Regions from separate parts of the Paenibacillus sp. CR_12 genome, predicted to be linked through region 1. Evidence: riboswitches for the same ligand, from Rfam matches in the RefSeq annotation. Region 1 holds a riboswitch; the other holds the start of a gene.
What was found. Region 1 has a riboswitch for cyclic di-AMP ahead of RB297_RS22590 (APC family permease). Riboswitches for the same ligand answer to the same signal wherever they lie in the genome.
Positions count from the first base shown of each region.

Region 1 (7,354 bases):
GTTTATCATTTTGGGACCTATGGTAGGCACGACGATTTATCAAGCATTTGGATTGCAGGCCTCTTTAATCAGCTTGCTGATTCTGTTCGGCGCTTCGGCGATCGTGTTGGCCTTTCTGCCTTCCACCGTGGACGAACCTTCCAAGGACTCGGTATCAGCCGGTTCGTTCGTGAAGGACATGAAGGCAGGCTTCGCCTACATCGGTTCCAGCCGGCTGTTGAAGGTGCTGCTGGTAGTCTACGTTTTGTTGGCGCTGGGCAGCGGACTCGTACAGCCGCTCGACATCTTCGTCATCACCGAGCGTCTTCAGCTGGAGATGTCCAGCGTCCAGTGGTTCACCGCGCTTGAGGGCTTGGGCATGTTGATCGGCGGTGTGATCGCAGCGGTGATTGCAGGCAAAGTGAAAGGTTCCTACTTGCTGTTCGCGGGGCTGGCCTTCCTTGGACTCTCGACCTTTGTCGAGGTGCTGTCCCAGTGGCCGATCCTGACCGGCTCGATGCGCTTCGTCACCGGGGTGCTGATGGCCATGGCCCAGACGGTCCTGATGGCGGTGATGATGCAGCAGGTGGAAGAGAAATTCATTGGCCGGCTGAACGGCGTGATGACGCCGATATTTACCGGCATGCTGCTCATCGGCTCCGGGCTGACGGGCTGGTATATGTCGGTAACCTCCATTGTCGTGGTGTATTTTACGGCAGGCGCGCTCTTCCTGCTGTCGTCATTCATCAGCATGAAGCTGCCGATCGCCAAGGTGCCGGTGCAGGAAACGGAGGCGCCTGTCAGGGTAGAGACTGCGGCCAAAGCCTAGCGGGTGAGTAAAAATCTATACATTTAAGCCGAATCTGGCAGAATGGTATCCAACACGAACGGGCTTCGTACTGGTAAAGACAATCCAAAAGAGCGGTGCCGGGGAGAAACCCGTGCACCGCTTTTTCGGCATATGCGATTCCTCGAAGGAAGCGAAAGGCAGTCTCCCCGCTAAAGCTGATCCGAAGCTCCACCCATGGACAGGGTGCTGTGCCTATATCCATATATCGCTTAAATGGCCACACCGAATCCGATCCATGTTATTCGCTGCAGCGTGGTCAGCAGATCAAGGCATACGGAACATCACATCTGCATCTGTCCGTCCCTGACGGACGCGATCGTGATATAATTCACGTTCTTGCCAAAGAAGCTGCGTTACAATGTTGGTAACGATAACACGAATATCATGAGCTGCATTCGGATAGGTAGACAAGGCGGATGCGGAAGAAATGAGGGAGTGACCATGGCTTACCATAAACCTGAGCGCATTGCGGAGATTACCGTGGAGAACGGGGTGAAAAAAGCGCATAACTCCGCCATAAACGTGATGATATTAGGATTCCTTGCGGGGGCATTTATTGCGCTCGGCTTTTTGCTTGACATACGCGTGATTGCCGGAGCGTCTCCGGAATGGGGAGGGATTGCCGGTTTTATAGGCGCGGCGGTATTCCCCGTGGGATTGATTCTTGTCCTGCTTGCAGGCGGGGAGCTGCTGACGGGCAACATGATGGCCGTGTCCTTGGCCAGATTCAAGAGGAGAGTTTCCACGAAGGAGATGATGCGAAATTTAGCGCTTGTCACGGTCAGCAATATGTTGGGAGCGTTATTCGTCGCTTACTTCTTCGGCCATGTGACCGGTCTGACAGGCAGCGGCGTTTACCTGGAGAAACTGGTGGATATGGCCGGGCATAAGCTGGACGACAGCTTCCTGCAAGCCTTCCTGTCGGGCATCGGGTGCAACTGGCTCGTAGCCCTCGCCGTATGGCTGTCCTACGGATCGGATCAGATGAGCGGCAAAATTCTCGGGATCTGGTTTCCGACCATGGCGTTTGTCGCCATCGGGTTTCAGCACGTGGTGGCCAACATGTTTCTCATCCCGGCCGCGATTTTTGAAGGCTATTACAGCTGGGGCGAGTATCTGATGAACTTCATTCCGGTATGGCTGGGCAATTTCGTTGGCGGCGCGTTATTTGTGGGAGCGACATACGGAACCGTTTATTTAAAGCAGGAGAAACAGGCCGCAGCCGCTCCGCGCGGCGAGCAGACGCATGTGCCATCGGCCGGCGCTCCTCAACAGGTTCATTCGGCGCAGAATGTTTCCTAATGCCGGAAGCCTGGCGAGCGTCTGGCTTAAAGAAAAAGCTGCGTTCAACCGTCCTTGATGAAAGGCAGCGGTTGATCGCAGCTTTTTGTCGTGATGGGCGAGGCTGTCCCCAGTAATGAATCAAGCAGGGAACAAGCCCGCTATTTTTTTAAATGGTAGGGAACCGTCGTGATGATCACGTCTCTCCGATACAGGAGATGTGCCCGGATGAGCAGGCTGGATTGATTGTGCAGGAAATTATGCCAGCCCTTCTTTGGGATGAACTGCGGAATGACGACGGTAACCTGATAGTCGGATTCGCTGGCCTTGCGCTGCACGGTATCGATGAATTTCGTCAGCGGCTGAATGATGCTCCGATAAGGCGAGTGCAGCGTTACCAGCCGGATGTCCGGCTGCCACTTTTTCCATTTTTCCTGGAAGGCGACTTCCTCCTCCCGCTCGAACGGCACGTACACCGCGATGATTTGGCCCGCTCCCAGCGATTTGGCGTAATTCAGCGAGTTCTCCACCACATGCGTGATTCCTGCCACAGGCAGGATGATGACATTCCCCTCAATCGGCTTAACCGGCTCGCAGGTCGTAATCCGGAGCTGGTCCGCTACCGCCTCGTAATGCTTGCGGATCCGGGTGAAAATCCAGATGATCAGCGGCAGGAATATCAGCACGGTCCACACCTGGGCGAATTTCGTAAAGAAGAAGATCATGGTCACGATAAAGCTGATGCATGCGCCGGTGGTGTTAATGATCAGTTTGACGATCCAGCCTTCGGGCTTTTCGCGAATCCATTTCACCATCATCCCCGTCTGGGAGAGGGTAAACGGGATAAACACGCCGACGGCATAGAGCGGAATCAGATGCTCGGTTTTGCCTTCAAAAGCCAGCAGCAGCAGAATGGAGAAAAATCCAAGAATAATGATTCCGTTCGAGTATCCCAGACGGTCGCCGCGGACGGTGAACATTCTAGGAATGAACTTATCCTTCGCCAGATTGACGGCAAGCAGGGGAAAAGCGGAATACCCCGTGTTGGCGGCAAGGATCAGAATTAAGGCCGTTGTCCCTTGTATGAAGTAATAAAGCGCATTTCGCCCGAAGGTGTGCTCGGCAATTTGGGAAACGACCGTGACTTGTTCGCTGGGACTGACCCCATAGTAATAAGCCAGGAAAACGATGCCCGAAAATAACAGGGCCAGCAGCGACCCCATCGCCACCAGAGTTTTGGCCGCGTTATTCGGGGCCGGGTCTTTGAAATTCGGAATGGCATTGGAAATCGCCTCCACGCCGGTCAGGGCGGAGCTGCCCGAGGCAAATGCGCGCAGGAGCAGAAACAAGCTCAGCCCGGCTACGGGCGTGCCGATCGGCGTATGAAGCTCCGGAGACGCATGGCCTGTGGCAATGTTGAATATCCCTACCCCGATCAGGATGAATAACGCAAGCACGAACAGGTAAACCGGATAAGCCAGTATGGAGGCCGACTCCGTAACCCCTCTTAAATTCAATACGGTCAAGCATAGAACGAACACGATGGAAATCGGCAGATTATAGGCATGCAATTCCGGAAAAGCCGACGTGATCGCATCCGTCCCGGCCGACACGCTGACCGCAACCGTCAGGATATAGTCCACGAGCAAGGAACCGCCGGCAACCAGCCCCGGGTACATGCCCAAATTCCGTTTGGACACGACATATGCGCCGCCGCCGTGCGGATAGGAGAAAATAATTTGTCTGTACGACAGGATAAGTGCCAGCAACAAGACCAGGACGCCGACGGCAATCGGTATGGAATACCAATAGGCAGCTGCCCCGACGGTCATCAACACAATGAGGATTTGTTCCGGGCCATAGGCCACGGACGATAGCGCATCGGATGACAGGATGGCCAGCGCCTTGGTTTTATTCAGCTTTTGTTCGCCTAATTCCGTCGATTTAAGCGGTCTTCCGATGAGGAAGCGCTTGATTGAGGATAACATGGTTGTTTTTCACCGCCGCTTAAGATTAAGTTCATGGTAGAAGCTCCCTGAACGGACTTCTATCGGTGTTTTTTATATGCTGGACATAGGAGCGGTCACCCTTCCTATGCTGATTTTTGGCAAACAAAAAACACAGGGTAGAACCCTGTGTTTGATCACAAGTTCACAACCCTCCCGATCAACGCTGACGAGGTTAGCTGTCGGATTCGGGCGGTGAGAGTCGCCCTACCTGATTCCATCGCGGCGTACGTACGCGATGGAATCAGGATTCACCCCTTAGTATGGTTGAAGGATCCTATAGGTATCCTTCCATACGGTTGGTTCCCCCGCTTTCCATCAAGGAAATTAAGCGAATGTCATGTGAATATGAAGAATGTTTTCGAAGCTGAATAGTATATTACGCCTGCTCCAATCGTTTGTAAAACATCCTCCAACGAGCATTCGAACAAAATTATTTATAAAAAATGACAGATAAGCGCTTACATAATGACGTGGCTTTGACAGGCTTTTTATTTTGCATGTTTTCTGCGAAAATCACGAGTTTCTATAATATGGAAGGTTAGTCGCGGGGAACATCGGTCACTGGGAGGATGCCATATAAACAAATTCGCCATGCCGGTCTCGGGGGAGGAGACACTGGCATGGCGAATTTTTTTGGGAGTGGTCCATGATTCGGCAAGGAAGAGAAAGGGTCTGGGTTCCTCTTCTTTGCTCTTGATAGGAATATACCCGGGGGGAAGAAAAGTGAATCACCTGATTAGAAAAAAATGTATGACTTTACTGGAACCCCGATTTTCTTTTAAGATAATGGGATATGATGCAGCCGAGCAAAAGGGGGAAGCACGAAATGACTCAAGCGATGATTCATCAGGAAAACGGCGTATTTCCGGCGGTATGTCCGTTGGATTGTCCCGATACATGCGGCCTGCTGCTGCATAAAGAGAACGGAAAAATCGTCAAGGTGACCGGTAATCCGGAGCATCCGATTACGCAGGGAGCCATCTGCAATAAAGTCCGTAATATGGCACACCGGGTGTACCATCCGGAACGCGTGCTCTATCCGCTGCGAAGAGTAGGTCCCAAGGGAGAGGGCGCCTTCGAGCGGATCAGCTGGGACGAAGCCATTCAGGAGATAGCCGGACGCTATAAGGGCTTGATCGAGGAACACGGCTCCGAGAGCATCCTGCCCTACAGCTTCTACGGCAATATGGGGATATTGAGCGTCGACGGCATGGACCGCAGGTTCTTCAACAGGCTGGGTGCCAGCCGCCTGAAGCAGTCGATCTGCAATTCCGCGGGCAATGAGGGCTGGAAATCCGTGATGGGGTTTAATGGGGGAACCGTTCCGGAGGACACCGTACGAGCCGACGTCATCCTCGTCTGGGGCGGCAACATCGTCAGCACCAATATGCACCAGATGGTGATTGCAGAGAAAGCGCGCAAAGCCGGTGCCAAGGTCGTTGTGATCGATGTCCACAAGAACCAGACGGGGCAATGGGCGGACTGGTTCATTCCGCTGTATCCAGGCACGGATGCGGCGCTGGCCGTCGGCCTCATGCACATCATGTTCCGTGACGGCATGGTAAATGAGGAATTCCTCCGCAAGTATACGATTGGTCATGAAGCCTTGCGCGAGCACGCCAAAGAATACACGCCGGAGCACGTTTCTTCCATTACCGGCATCTCGATCGAGGATATCGAGAAATTGGCCGAGCTCTACGGCCGGGCCGATACCTCCTACATCCATATCGGCAACGGTCTTCAGCATCACGACAACGGCGGCTTGACGGTGCGCAGCATTGCCGCGCTTCCCGCTTTGACCGGACAATGGCTGAAGCGGGGCGGAGGGGCCGCCAAGTCGAACGGCGGTTACAACAGCATGGATAGCGACGCGCTTGAGCGTCCCGATCTCCGGCCGAATCCCGAAGCGCGCACCATTAACATGAACCGGATCGGCGAAGCGCTTGCCATGACCGAACAGCCGATTAAGTCGCTCTTCGTCTATTGCAGCAATCCGCTGGTTGTGGCTCCCGATACCGAGCGGGTCAGGGAAGGGTTTGCACGGGAAGATCTGTTTACGGTTGTGCATGACCTGTTTATGACGGATACGGCCAAGTATGCCGATATCGTGCTCCCGGCAACCTCCTCGTTCGAGAATACGGACCTGTACGCTTCCTACTGGCATCAGTACGTTCAGCTGCAGGAGCCGGTCATTCCGGCACTTGGGGAGAGCAAGGGCAACGTAGAGCTGTTCTCCATGCTGGGACGGGCTATGGGATTCCAGGAACCGGCTTTTCATGAGACCGAGGAAGAGATGATCGCAAGAGCGCTCGACTTCCCGGATAACCCTTATCTAAACGGCGTCACGCTGGACAAGCTGAGGGAACAGCGCCATGTGAAGCTCGATATGACGCCGCTTGACACGTATCTGGATCGTTTGCCGACACCTTCGGGACGCATCGAGTTATACTCTGCGCAGCTGGAGGAAGCAGGTCTGCCGCCCCTTCCGACCTACGTGCCGCTGAAGGAAGGGTATGACGGGGTAAGGCGCGGCCGCGGTCATCAATACCCGCTCATGTTCATTTCGCCGCCGAACCATAACTTCCTGAACTCGACCTTTGCGAACGTGGAGAAGCATCAGAAGCTGGAGAAGGAGCCGGCCCTGCAGATTCACCCGGCGGATGCGGAGGAACGCGGGCTTCAGGACGGCGAAATGGTCATCGTATATAATGACCGCGGAACCTATGAAGTCCGGGCGAAGGTGACGGATAAAATGCTGCCGGGCACCGTAGTCAGCCAAGGCCTGTGGTGGGAAGGCGAGGGCCGCAAGCAGCGCGCCAATGCCCTTACGCCGGACAGGCTGTCCGACTTGGGTGGTGGGGCTACCTTCTTCTCGACGGTGGTCGAGGTCAGGCGGAAGCAGTAAAGCGATAGACCCACCCTTGCAGATGGATGGCCAAAGGACAGATAACGCAGAAGAGGCCCCTTCACAAGGCTTCTTTTTGCATACTGCAAACGTGAAACGTGAAACAAAAAGACCTGTAAGATCCTACTGATCTTACAGGTCTTTTTCATTGACGGCATTTCTTATACTTTTTGCGGAACTGTCAAGAGCAAGAATCCGTCCGAAGTATCAAAAATCGCGGGTTTGTTATATAGTTTCACACAATTGTCAAAGGTAGAATGTCCTTAAGCCCGCTGCATAGCGGTAATCGGCCCACCAATTCACATGAACGGGGCAAATGCTAAAAGCACG
Region 1 covers NZ_JAVFHO010000006.1:210,984-218,337, reverse strand. The annotation lists gene RB297_RS22600 (MFS transporter) at 1-808, shown strand, start outside; gene RB297_RS22595 (formate/nitrite transporter family protein) at 1,271-2,131, shown strand; gene RB297_RS22590 (APC family permease) at 2,272-4,098, opposite strand; cyclic di-AMP (ydaO/yuaA leader) riboswitch at 4,265-4,460, opposite strand; gene RB297_RS22585 (molybdopterin-containing oxidoreductase family protein) at 4,946-7,024, shown strand.

Region 2 (7,354 bases), on a different contig from region 1:
GCCAAGTTTGGCCAGCTCTATCTTCAGAAGGGAGAATGGGATGGCCGGCGCCTGATTCCGGAGGCTTGGATTGAAGAAGCGACCTCCAAGCAGATATCCAACGGACCTGCGGATTCCTCTTCGGACTGGACCGAAGGATACGGCTATCAATTCTGGATGTGCCGCCACGGAGCATACCGCGGCGACGGCGCGTTCGGACAATTCTGCATCGTGATCCCGGAGCAGGATGCAGTCCTGGCGATTACCTCCGGCCTTGGAGATATGCAGGCCGTGCTGAATGAGGTATGGGAGCATTTGCTGCCGGCGATGGGAGCAGATCCGCTGCCGGCCGATGCGGACGCGGCCTCATCCCTTGCCGGAACGCTGCAAGCGCTTAAGCTGGATCCGCCAAGCGAGAGGGCTTTATCTCCGATGGAGAAGGACGTATCCGGGATCGTCTATGATCTCGAAGAGAACGAGGAGAAGCTGCATTCGTTCTCCGTCCGGTTTGAAGAGGATGGCGGGGTGATGGAGCTTACGGGGGAACATGGCGTCAACTCGATTGCCCTTGGCCGGAGCGAGTGGAAGTCGGGAACCACGAAGCTGATCATGATGACGGATCAAGCGTATGCTGCCTCCATGACCTGGAAGGATGACCGGACGCTGCAGCTGACCGTCAGGCTGACCGAGACGCCGTTCTACTTAACGACGGAATGCACCTTCAGCGAAGAAGGCATTCATCTTGCCTACTGGATGAACCAATCCTTCGAAGGCAAGGTGGTCCGGGAGATGAAGGGCAAAGCCAGGGCATAATGCCGACAAAACAAGGTACAGTAAAAACCTCTCCATGATCATGGAGAGGTTTTTTTGGCATGCCGTATTCAGAACCGTTCCGACACCACCTTCGGCTGCGTGAACAAGAGCAGGTAGTCGCGGCCGCCGGCTTTGGAATCCGTTCCGGACATATTGAAGCCGCCGAACGGGTGGGTGCCCACCAAGGCGCCGGTGCATTTCCGGTTCAAATACAGGTTGCCGACATGGAAATCGCGCCGTGCCTGCTCCAGATGCGCGCGGTTGTTCGAGATCACCGCGCCGGTCAGCCCATAATCGGTATTATTGGCGAATTGAATCGCTTCGTCGAAGGAGGCTGCCTTTGTGAAGGCCACCACCGGGCCGAAGATTTCCTCCTGGGAAATACGGGCAGTGCTGTCCACATCCGCAAAAATCGTAGGCTGAATGAAATACCCCTCCGGATCGCCCGGAAATCCGCCAAGTACCAGCTTGCCTTCGCTTTTCCCGATTTCGATATAGTCGAGAATTTTACGGTACGCCTTATCGTCGATGACGGGTCCTACCTGAGCCTCGGCATGGGAGGGGCTTCCGATCACCAGCTTCTTGGAGCGCTCGATGACCTTCTGCAGCACGGTATCATAAACGTCCTTATGCACGATGGCTCTGGAGCAGGCGGAGCATTTCTGGCCGGAGAAGCCGAAGGCCGAAGCGGTAATCGCATCCGCAGCAAGGTCCAAATCGGCTTCGTTGTCCACGATGATGGCGTCTTTCCCGCCCATTTCGGCGATGACGCGCTTGATCCATCGCTGCCCCGGCTGCGTTTTGGCCGCACGCTCTTGAATTCGCAGTCCAACGTCGCGGGAACCCGTAAAGCTGACAAACCTGGTCAAAGGGTGATCCACCAAATAGTCGCCCACTTCCTGACCCGGACCAGGCAGGAAGTTAACGACACCCGGAGGCAGGCTGACTTCTTCCAGAAGCTGCACGAATTTGGCGGCTATGACCGGGGTGGTGCTCGCCGGTTTCAGCACAACGGTGTTGCCGGAGACGATGGCCGCCGTAGTCATACCGGCCATAATCGCGAGCGGGAAGTTCCAAGGCGGAATGACGATGCCGACGCCAAGCGGGATGTAATCGAGATGATTCTCTTCCTCCTCGTGGACCGTCAGCGGCTGGGGCGCGCTCAGGCGCTGCATTTCGCGTGCATAGAACTCCATGAAATCGATCGCTTCGGCCGTATCCGCGTCCGCTTCGGCACGCGTCTTGCCGGCTTCGAGGGTCATCAGCGCGGAGAACTCCAGCTTGCGCCGCCGCATGATTGCCGCGGCCTTGAACAGGTAGCGTGCCCGCTCGTTCGCCTCGGTGTGCTTCCACGTCTCAAAAGTACGCGCCGCCGTCTGAATGGCTTGCTCGGCAAGCTCGGTATCCGCTTGGGACACGACGCCGATGACTTGGCGCTTGCGCGACGGATTGACCGACTTTGCGGTACACTCCGTATGGATTTTGGCACCGCCGATAACCAAGGGGTACGATTGGCCAAGCTCGGCTTCGACCCCGGATAACGCCGCATCGTATAACTTGTTGTTCCACTCGTTGTTGAAGTCCATAAATGGTTCGTTCCGAAAAGGTGCTCGCATGGGGAGGCCCCTCCTTAACATGATATGAATCGAAGCTTCAGGCCAATGGTCCATCTGCGGATCGTCATGGTGGCATGGTTAGGATCTCCTGGTGAAAACCTCTATTTAAATATGTATGTCTTCCTGCATGCCGTCATGATTTTTGCATATGAGTTAGATAGAGTGCATTTTGGTTTACCTTGCAAAGGGGGCGCGCGCATGGACGGAACCGAGCTGTACCGTAAAGTGATCCTGACGGTGTCCGGCAATAAACTCGTGAAATGGCTGTCTATCAAGTACGGTCGGAAATTGGCTGGCCGATTCATTGCCGGCGATACCTTGGATGAGGCGCTGGACGAAATCGAGAGGCTGAACGCGAAAGGCATTCTCGTTACGCTGGATCATTTAGGGGAGGGCATTACGACGCTGGATGAAGCGGCCGGGTACCGGGAGGAATATTTGAAGCTGGTGGAAGGGATTGCGAGGCGCGAAGTGCAATCGAACGTATCCTTGAAACCGACGCAAATGGGCATGGCCCTGAACCCCGAGAAGGCTTACGAAAACATCAGGTCGGTGGTAAGAAAGGCTAAAGAGCACAGCAACTTCGTTCGCCTGGACATGGAGGATTCGCCGTATACCCAGGCAACCATCGATATGACGCTCCGCCTTCATAAGGAGGGGCTGACCAATGTGGGGACCGTGATGCAGGCCTACTTGTTCCGTACGGAGGAGGACGTGAAGAATCTGTTAAGGGCCGGCGTTAATCTGCGGCTGGTAAAGGGCGCGTACAAAGAGCCGGGAACCATCGCCTTTCAGCAGAAGCGGGAGGTCATTGACAACTACAAGAAATTGGTCAAAATGCATTTCGACCAAGGAGCCTACGTCGCGATTGCCTCGCATGATGACAACATCATCGACTGGGTGAAGGTATTTGCCGAGCAGAGCCGCATAGACAAACAGGACTATGAATTTCAGATGCTGTATGGACTGCGGATGAACGATCAAGCAGCGCTTGCGCAGGACGGCTACCGTATCCGGTGTTATTTGCCCTATGGAACGATGTGGTACCCGTATTTCACCCGGAGGTTGGCAGAGAAGCCGGCCAACCTGATGATGGTGCTCAAAAATATGTTCAAGTGAGCGGGATCCGATTGCAGAACCCCGTCAAAATGCCTGGTGAAATAAGTGGCTTTTTGACGGGGTTCTTCATGGTTTCAAAAAACATCAGGCTGCTTAGAAGTGCCCAATCCAAAGGAAACGGGGACAGTGGCTCTCTGTAGCTGCTGCCCCTAGAAATGATAATACGCCTCCGAGCAATTCATAAGGAAGGAGCGCTCCAGCGGCAGTCCGCCTAACCGCTCTCGGGTGATGTGCCGATGCAGGTTGATCTCCAGATCGGCGAGGGCCGATACAGCAAGTTGCATCCGTGCGGGTCCCCACTGCTGCTGCTTTCGGGCATAGCGAATGGCCTCAGTCACGGACATGCCTCTCAGCCTTGAGAAGACGGATGCCCAGCGGACCAGGTCCGAAAATTCTCTCGTGCTTGGCAGGGCATATTCGACATATCCTGCCGCGTCTTTGCAGCTGACTTTGAACAAGCCGCAGTTCCAGCCATGATCGCTCCATGGGATAAAGCGTTCGGCCGAGCCTCGGTCGAAACGAAATATCTCCATATGGCCGATAGTCTCTTCACCTAATGCAGGCACTGCGGTTTCGATGACGGGTGTAAGCGCTGCCTCGATGAGTTTCGTCATGATTTGATCTACGCTCCTTTATAAGAATGTTATATGCACGGCAAATAGGCCTGGTGAGCAGAGAAACCCCGCTCTCCAGGCCTATTTATGGTTAGAGCCCCAATTCAGCGGCCGCTATGCCAAAGCTTGGATGGTATTCTCTCTCAACAACGCGCCTACGAGGTTAGCTGACGGATTCGGACTGAGAGCACCCTACCGCTGGGCCCTTCGATCCTAGGCGCAGCGGATTCACCCCATTCACCAATCGAAGACTGGTGACTTTGGTTCCCCCGTCTCCCGGTCTGTCGGGAGCTCGGCGTATCACGTGTTTCGGATAGATGGATGAATCATACGCCGGAGGAAACGAAAAGTAAATGACCGTATGGGACGAATAGATTCCGAAATGTGATGAAAACGGTAAAAGAAAACGCGTACAATCGGCCGTGTCATCTATTATCGTGGCAAAATCTCGGTATCTCGTTGGATTGCGATAAATAAGAGAAAACAAGAGAAATACATAGTATAGAGCAGTATTCGGAAGATAAAGACGAAATACTGCTTGGTTCCTGTTCGACATAACGCTAGATGTGTTTTTGCTCACATTTACATCCTGCGGGGCCGGACGTATGATACGAACTATGAATTGACGGTCATCAACGACCAAGGCATACGGGCAGCCGTTTCATGAAGGTCTAAAGGCAGTGTGAGAGCTGCCCCTAAGCCTTTATGGATCGATGGCGAAGGCACCATGGGCCTTGCTGAGATTTGAAGGTAGAGGCGACTCTCACCGCGTGAACCTCCTGTTGCTGTGCTGTTATGCCCAGTCTGGATGACAAGTCAATGGCTAATAGAATAACATGCTACTCGTTATTAATTTTCGCTGAGTCCTTGAATGGAAAAGGTACGGGGGAACCAGTCGGGAGATGAACCTGATCTCTCTGGGGTGAATCCTGTAGACAAGATAACGGTCTATGGGTAGGGCGACTCTCACGCCCGAATCCGTCAGCTAACCTCGTAAGCGTATCGAGAGAGGCAACGATTGTCGTGGACTTGGGCCACGGTGTATTTCACCGTGTCCTGTAAGAAGCCTGCGGGAAGAGTTCTTCTCTTTCCGCAGGCTTCTTTGTTGTTGCCTTCTCTTTCTGACCTTAGTAGGAGAAACGAAGATGGAGAAACCACAGGAATTCATCCTGGTATCCGCGCCGAACAAGGCCGGGGAGGAATTCGTCCGCCAGCTGATTCACAAACGTGTTCCGTTTGCGGCTATAGCCAACAACCGGGCTGAGCAGCAGAGGCTGCGAGAACTGGGCTGCAAACCCATCATTTTGATTGATACAAGAGACGAGCAGACCTGGATCATTCCCGAGTTTCCCGTCAGCAAGGTGTTTCTGTTCGAAAGCAGCTTGAATCTGTGCTGCCGCTACTTGCGGATCTGCCGGACATGGACCTCGGAGTCGATTTACGTGATCACCCATTCCGGCAATCCGCGCTTGATATACAAAGGGCTGGGTGCCGATGTGGTGCTTCATACGAATCATCATCAGGTGTCCTTTCTGATGGCATCCGTTATGAGCTAAGCGTTTGGACTGACGCCACAAGAGTTAGGGGAGGTTACATTCATGCAGGATTTAGTTATGGTGCTCATTTTGGGAGGAACCTACGGACTGCTCATGCTGTTTATGTCCTGGTGCGGGCGCGTGGTTTCGGAACCGGAGGCTGATCAGCCGTGATGATCATGTTGATATTCACGATTTTTATTTTTCTCTATTTGATTTATGCGCTGATTCACCCTGAAAAATTCTAGGGAAACGGCTGAAGGAGGAAGGCATCGTCATGGGCATTTTACAAATTGCCATCGTTATACTCGTTCTAGTGCTGCTGGTCAAGCCGCTGGGAACTTATCTATATCAGGTGTTTCGTTATGAAAGCAATGGAACGGACAGATGGTTCTCCTGGGCGGAGAAACCGATCTTTGCTCTGATCGGCTTGAAAGAACGCAAGGGGATGACATGGAAAGGATATGCCGTCAGCTTTGTGTTAACGAATATCGTGCTGGTTGCGGCGGGCTACTTGATTCTGCGGCTGCAGAAGGTGCTGCCGCTGAACCCGAACGGCATCGGCCATATGGAACCGATCTTGTCGTTCAATACGATGATCAGCTTCATGACCAATACGAATCTTCAGCATTACAGCGGGGAGTCGGGATTGTCTTATCTGGCCCAGATGGCCGTCATTACGATGATGATGTTTACGTCCGCGGCGACCGGGCTGTGCGTGGCGATTGCTTTTATCCGGGCGGTGACCAGCAAGGGCACGACCGTCGGCAACTTTTTTGAGGACTTCGTTAAGGCGCATACCCGGGTATTCATTCCGGCTGCTTTCATCATTGCGATGGTGCTGGTGGCGCTGCAGGTGCCGCAGACCCTGAAGCCTACGCTCAGCGTCACGACGCTGGAAGGAAGCGAGCAGCAAATAGCGGTGGGTCCGGTGGCTGCGCTCGAATCGATCAAGCATCTGGGCACCAATGGGGGCGGTTTTATGGGGGCCAACTCGGCGCATCCGTTCGAGAACCCGTCCCCGCTGACCAATGTGATCGAGATTCTGTCCATGTGGAGTCTCGGGGCGGCGCTTCCTTACACATTTGGTTTGTTCGCGAAGAGCCGTAAGCAGGGCTGGATCATATTCTCGGTAATGATGACCTTGTTTATCGGCTTCCTGTCCTTGAACTATGCCGCGGAAACCAACGGCAACCCGGCATTAAACCAGCTGGGCATCGACGCCTCGCAAGGCAGCATGGAGGGCAAGGAGGTCCGGTTCGGGATCGCCCAATCCTCCCTGTTTACGACGGTGACAACTGCGGCCACGACCGGGTCGGTCAACAACATGCATGATACGCTCACGCCGCTCGGCGGGATTTCGCCGTTGTCCCTGATGATGCTGAATTCCGTTTTTGGCGGAAAAGGCGTCGGGCTGATGAACATGCTCATGTACGCGATCCTGGCGGTGTTCCTGGCCGGTCTTATGGTTGGCCGTACCCCCGAATTTCTCGGCAGAAAAATCGAGGCCCGGGAGATGAAGCTGATCGCGATTGTCATTCTGGTACACCCATTGATCATCCTTGCTCCGACGGCGCTCGCGCTCATGACGGATGCGGGACAGGCGGGCATTGCCCATTCGGGCTTTCACGGCATCTCGCAGGTGCTTTACGAATACACGTCATCCGCTGCCAATAAC
Region 2 covers NZ_JAVFHO010000005.1:326,244-333,597, reverse strand. The annotation lists gene RB297_RS20285 (serine hydrolase domain-containing protein) at 1-792, shown strand, start outside; gene pruA (L-glutamate gamma-semialdehyde dehydrogenase) at 861-2,408, opposite strand; gene RB297_RS20275 (proline dehydrogenase family protein) at 2,607-3,527, shown strand; gene RB297_RS20270 (hypothetical protein) at 3,677-4,141, opposite strand; cyclic di-AMP (ydaO/yuaA leader) riboswitch at 4,277-4,449, opposite strand; cyclic di-AMP (ydaO/yuaA leader) riboswitch at 4,989-5,157, shown strand; gene RB297_RS20265 (hypothetical protein) at 5,287-5,697, shown strand; gene RB297_RS20260 (potassium-transporting ATPase subunit F) at 5,850-5,924, shown strand; gene kdpA (potassium-transporting ATPase subunit KdpA) at 5,954-7,354, shown strand, end outside.
Region 2: another riboswitch for cyclic di-AMP. It lies ahead of RB297_RS20265 (hypothetical protein); the one in region 1 lies ahead of RB297_RS22590 (APC family permease).